DNA from 2 places in the Candidatus Pelagibacter sp. PS_23 genome. Region 1 is predicted to be linked to the other one. Evidence: riboswitches for the same ligand, from Rfam matches in the RefSeq annotation. Region 1 holds a riboswitch; the other holds the start of a gene.
What was found. A riboswitch is a leader RNA that binds a small molecule or an ion and turns the genes downstream of it on or off. The one in region 1 is predicted to bind S-adenosylmethionine.
Positions count from the first base shown of each region.

Region 2: linked by a shared signal. The riboswitch ahead of AC5SLY_RS03130 (O-acetylhomoserine aminocarboxypropyltransferase/cysteine synthase family protein) and the one ahead of AC5SLY_RS01750 (homocysteine S-methyltransferase family protein) in region 1 are both predicted to bind S-adenosylmethionine.

Region 1 covers NZ_CM182071.1:328,666-331,864, forward strand. Annotated here, with positions in the region: gene AC5SLY_RS01745 (DMT family transporter) at 1-810, shown strand, start outside; gene AC5SLY_RS01750 (homocysteine S-methyltransferase family protein) at 803-1,711, opposite strand; SAM riboswitch class V at 1,721-1,784, opposite strand; gene AC5SLY_RS01755 (2OG-Fe(II) oxygenase family protein) at 1,873-2,463, opposite strand; gene AC5SLY_RS01760 (sulfite exporter TauE/SafE family protein) at 2,493-3,199, opposite strand, start outside.
Region 2 covers NZ_CM182071.1:592,139-595,337, reverse strand. Annotated here, with positions in the region: gene AC5SLY_RS03130 (O-acetylhomoserine aminocarboxypropyltransferase/cysteine synthase family protein) at 1-1,100, opposite strand, end outside; SAM riboswitch class V at 1,105-1,173, opposite strand; gene rplM (50S ribosomal protein L13) at 1,313-1,774, shown strand; gene rpsI (30S ribosomal protein S9) at 1,776-2,225, shown strand; gene argC (N-acetyl-gamma-glutamyl-phosphate reductase) at 2,260-3,199, shown strand, end outside.

The sequences.
Region 1 (3,199 bases):
AAAATTGCAACAGAATCTTTTGGACCAATTACAATTGCATTCTTGAGAGTTTTTTTTGGATCAATTCCAGTATTATTATTATGCTTTTATAAAAAAATTAAGATAGAAGCCTTTTCTAAAGATTGGTATTGGTTTGCTATAATAGGATTTGTCAATCTAGTATTACCTTTTTTCTTAATAGCTTACGGTGTAAAATCTGTACAAAGTAATTTGGCAGCAATCTTAATGTCAACAACACCCTTGAGTTCAACAATATTGGGTCACTTTTATACAAAAAATGAAAAGTTCAATTTAGTTAAAACTTTTGGAATACTAATTGGTTTTTCAGGAATTATTTATTTGTTTTCAGATAATCTATTAATAAATGATAGTAATTTTATTTCTGCGTTATTAATATTACTTGGGTCAACTTGTTATGTTATTGGAGGAGTTTTAACTCTTAAAATTAGTAAGAAAAAGAATGAAAATGTAACAGGCTCTATATTAATTTGGGCTGTCCTAATCTTAATACCATTTGTTTATTTTATTGAAAAACCATGGAACTCGGTTCCAAGCGTTGAGTCTACAATATCAGTAGTTTATCTAGGAATGGTTTCAACAGGTGTTGCTTGGTTACTAAGATTTAAAATTCTAAAAGATAATGGTCTTATATTTCAATCACAAGTCTCTTACTTAATTCCAATATTCGGTACTATATTGAGTTATATTTTTTTAAAAGAAATAATAACACCTAAAATTTTATTATCTTTATTAGCAGTTGTTGTTGGAATTTACTTTGTTAAAAAAGCAGATCAAAAAAAAACTACTTAAACTGAACCATTTCTTTAATATGAGATGGTCTTGTTTCGCAACATCCACCTAAAATAGTAGCACCAGCATTTTTAAATTTTTTAACAAAATTTGCCATCAATTCGGGTGTTAAATCTTTTCTTTGACCCAAAAATTCATTTGGGTTACCAGTTTTACTGACATTATAACTATTAGTATAACCATCTTTAGGATTAGTTGTCACAAAAGCATTAAGCTTAAATCCAAACGGAACACCTAAATTTTTTACTTCTTCTAAATTTTCATAAAAGTTTTCAGGTGAAACACAGGATAAAATTAATCCTAGTAAATTATTATGTTTAATATTGTTAATAATATCTGATATTTTTTCACCACTTGGAAGATTTATTCCTTCAGAAATGTGAGCACCTATTAAGTATGGCTTATTAAATTCTTCAATTGCTTCAATTGCTAATTTAAACTCTTTTACACTAGACAAAACATCTAAGTAAAAAAAATCAATATAAGGATCTAATAATTTTGCTTGATCATAAAAATTTTGCTTAATTTCATCATCTGGTCTTGTATCTTCTTCGTATGTTAAATATTGAGGTGGAAGACCGCCTGCAATTAACACGTTAGGATGTTGTTCTTTAGCTTTCTGAGCTATTTCACCAGCTTTTTTGTTTAAGTATTCAAACTTATCTTCAATTTTATTATCACGTAATCTTATTCGTCTAGTAGTAAAGGTTGCTGTAACAATAACTTCAGCACCCGCTTTAATAAAGTCTAAATGTGTGTCTAGTAAGAGTTGATGGTATTCTTCTTTTAAAACAGCATTTGCACTCCACAATGTGCCGTTTGGCTTCATACCACGAGCTAACAATTCTTGTCCCATACCACCATCTAAAATTCGTGTTGTTTTAAAAAAATTAATATCCATTTTTATTCCTTACTTTTTTAGTGCTTTAGCTCTATGCAAGGTGCACAATACAGTTCAACTACCTTTACCAATTATATAATGATTTCCTTTTTAGCAGTTAGCACCTGCAATATGGATCAAATCGGTAAAATATTTATATATCTATTAGACTGATTAGTAAATCACTTCTTGAATAATATTTTAGCATTAAATGAGAAGGATCTTCTCTCACCATCAACGTTAAATGGATAAGCTGTGTGCATTAAATAATTTGGAAAAATCAATAGGTCTCCTAATTTAGGGTTTAAATTATAGATACTTTTACTTAAAAAGTTTTTTTGACCATTAATAAAATCAATAGTTCCATTAGTTTTAATCTTTTTATTCTTAACTAATTTATTTTGATTCATATCTTTTGGGATTTTAAGATATCCAACACCTGACAGTTGTCCTTCATGATAATGAATTGGATTATATTCATTTTTTAATTGCCTAACCACCCATAGATTTATTATCTTAATTTCTTTAATTTTTTTAACGCCTGACTTATCAAGGTAAACTTTAATATTTTTTAGTAATTCTTTAGACAAACTCTTATTAATTAAAGTTTTGGGTATCTTAATTTCATTCCTAATTTGACTTGCAAGTTTAGAGCTATAATCATTTTTTTTAGATAATTGAGACTTATCAATGTGATTATTTAATATAGTAATAATTTTTTTGGATAACTTTGTTTTTCCTATAGTGGGTCCAAATGCTCTAAATGTTTTCATAATCTTTCTATAATAATTTAATACTTCTGTTATGCAAACAACTTCAGTCCCATTCGAATAGCGACAAATATGACAAGTCCTGATGTCACTAGAGCTAATATTCTTGCAGGAAAAATTTTAAGATTTAAATAGTTTCCAAGCTGGCCGCCTATTAAAACAAAAAAAAATAATGGCCAATAATCATAAATTCCATTTATTGTTGATGCCTTTGTAAATTGGCCAGCAAGTCCTGATAAAGAATTAATCAGTATGAATAATGATGCTGCTGTTGCAATGTTTTTTGCTTTATCTACTCTAATTAATAACAATATAGGGCTTAAGAAAATTCCACCACCAATTCCAACTACACCAGACACAAATCCAATAGATGCACCAATTAATATTGATAATATTTTTGGTATCTTTTTATAAACTTCAATTTTTTGATCAAAAGATTGAAATTTCATGAGAAGTAGAACTCCTGCTAGTGCTAAGACTAAAAAAAGTAAAATTTCAAAAATTTCTTTATCTACTGATAAAGATCCTCCTATGAATGCAAGTGGCACAGATGATATCAAATATGGGGTAAGGATCTTAAAATTGATATTTCCAGCTTTAATATAATTTATACAATTTCCTGATACGACAATAATATTACAAAAGAGAGCAATTACAGGAAAGATCAAGTAAGGAATATCCCAAATTAATAGAAGGGCTAGATAGGTAGAGCCACCACCAAAGCCAACACTTGAATATA
Region 2 (3,199 bases), 260 kb from region 1:
GACTCGATAAATCTCTTACCTGCTTCAATACCACCTTTGAGCTCGATACCAACTAAACCACCATTTCCTTCATTAAGGTATTTTTTAGCACGATCAGCAATTTTACCTTCATGTTCTGTTGGATAGATTACTCTTGTTACTTCTTTATTTTTCTTTAAATAGTCAACAACTTTTGATGCATTTGAGCAGTGTTGTTTCATTCTGAGAGCAACTGTTTCGAGCCCTTGAATAATTCCAAATGCATTGTCAGGTGATAGGGCAGAACCAAGATCTCTTAGTAATGTAACCCGCGCTCTTACTGCAAAAGAAACATTAGCCCCAGTTAATTCTGGAACCACTTTTCCCCATATAGCTCCACCGTAACTTGCGTCAGGTTCGTTAAATAAAGGTTGCCTTTTGGGATCAGCTGTCCAATCAAAATTACCTCCATCAACCAAAGCTCCACCTACAACCGTACCGTGACCACCTATATATTTTGTTAGTGAATAAACTACTACAGCAGCACCATGTTCTAAAGGTTTGCAAATTACAGGAGCAGCTGTGTTGTCCATTATTAATGGTATATTGTATTTTTTACCAATATCAGAAACTTCTTTAATTGGAAAAACTCTCAAATAAGGATTTGGTAAAGTCTCACCATAAAAAGCTCTAGTTTTATCATCAACAGCTTTTTCAAAGTTTTTTGGGTCAGAAGGGTCTGCATATCTAACTTCAATACCAAGTTTACTTAATGTATGCGTGAATAACGAAATAGTACCTCCATATAAATCCGTAGAGCTGACTATATTATCTCCGGCTTGTGCAACGTTTAAAATTGCAAAAGTTGATGCGGTTTGTCCAGATGCTACTGTTAAACAGGCTAATCCTCCTTCTAATGAAGCAACTCTTTTTTCAAGAGCATCATTTGTTGGATTCATTATTCTTGTATAAATATTTCCAAATTCCTTAAGAGCAAACAAATTTGCAGCATGTTCAGTACTATCAAATTGATACGATGTTGTTCTATAAATTGGAACTGCTACTGCTTTGGTTGTTGGATCACTTCTATAATCACCACCATGTATAGCTATAGTCTCAGGGTTTTGTCTTTTTGTACTCATCTTAATACTCCTTTTTTAGTACTTTTGCTTTATGCAAGGCGTACAATACAGTTCAAATGCGCCTACCGATAATGTGGTTAAAAAATCCTTTTTAGCAATAACTAGCCTGCAATAGGAACAAATCGGCTATATAAAAATATCATTTAAGCAAGATATTGCAAGAGAAATATAAAATTGACATTATATCTAATAATAGTATTAATCCTCGCACAATGACAAAATTTCTAAAAAGTGGTGATTTAAACAGTAACTGGTTTGAGATAGACGCTAAAAATGCTGTAGTTGGCAGATTAGCTTCTATTATTGCTTTGATTGTTAGAGGAAAAAACAAAACAACTTTTACACCTCATATGGATGATGGTGATTTTGTTGTTGTTAAAAATGTTGAACAAGCAAAGTTCACAGGAAAAAAATTTAAAGATAAAAAATATTATAGACATACTGGTCACCCAGGTGGAATTAAAGAAATTACTCCTGAAAAGTTATTAGAAAAAAATAAACCTGGTGAGACATTAAAATTAGCTATTAAAAGAATGTTACCTGGGGGAGTTCTAGGAAGAAAACAGTTAACTAAAGTAAAAATTTATGCTGGTGAAGAACACCCTCATGCAGCACAAAACCCAAAACTTTTAGACCTAGGTAAATTAAACAGTAAAAATTTAATAAGAAATTAATATGGTAACAGCAGCTACACCAAATAAAGTATCTACAAAAAAACCTAAAATTAAATTAGATTTTAAAGATAGTAAATACGCAACTGGTAGAAGAAAAAAATCTATTGCAAAAATTTGGGTGAAAAAAGGTACAGGTAAAATTTACGTTAATGGCAGAACTATGGATGAGTATTTCACTAGCGGAAGTCACAAAATGCAAATCACAAGACCATTTGAGATTATAAACCAAGCAACTGATTATGATGTAAGATGTAGCGTAGCAGGTGGTGGTCACACAGGTCAAGCTGGTGCAATGGTTCATGGTATTGCTAAAGCATTAATCTTATTTGATTCAGAGAATAGAGCAGTACTTAAGACAGAAAAGCTTAATACTAGAGACTCTAGATCAGTTGAAAGAAAAAAACCTGGTCGTAGAAAAGCAAGAAGAAGCTTCCAATTCTCGAAAAGATAATTCTTTTTTAACTCTAAACTGTTATAATAAAAAAATGCCTAAGCTTAATGTTTTAGTTGCTGGATCAACAGGTTATATTGGTGTTCAATTAATTAAATTATTAGTTAAACACAGCAATGTTAATATTAAACATCTTTGTGGTAATACGTCTGTTGGAAAAAATATTTCTAGTTATGAAAAATCATTAAGTTCAAAAAAATTACCTAAAATTATTAGATACAATAAAGAACTTTTAAAAAACATAGACCTTGTTTTTACAGCTCTACCTAATGGTGAAGCACAAGATATTTCAAATGATTTATTAAAATACAATATATTAATTGATTTAGCTGCAGATTTTAGACTTAATAAAGCATCAGAATATCTAAAATGGTACAAACAAAAACACAGATCTGTTAAAAATATTAAAAAATCAATTTATTCATTACCAGAAATCAATGGTGATAAATTAAAGAAGTTTAATATCATTGGATGTCCAGGTTGCTACCCAACATCAATACTTTTACCACTTATTCCTTTAGTTAAGAAAAATTTGATAAAAACAGATAATATTATTATAGACTCAAAATCTGGTTACTCTGGTGCTGGGAGAGGTGTACATAAAAAATATAAGGATAAAAATCTTTATGAATCCTTAAGCGCTTATGGTGTGGGTTTCCATAGACATAACTCTGAAATTCAACAAGAAATCGAAAACTACACTAAAAAGAAATTTTCTTTTACATTCACACCCCATTTAACACCAATGTTTAGAGGGATACTTAGCACAATTTATCTAGACCTTAACAAAGGTGTAGGTATTAAAAATTTAGAAAACACTTTAAAGAGCCAATATTCAAAAAACAGATTCGTTAAAATTTTAAAAACAAATTCATTGTTAAGTACAAATGACGTAATTAACACAAATAATTGCTCTATAGTAATTTGTAAAACTAAGTATAAAAATAGAGTAATTATTTTATCTGTTATTGATA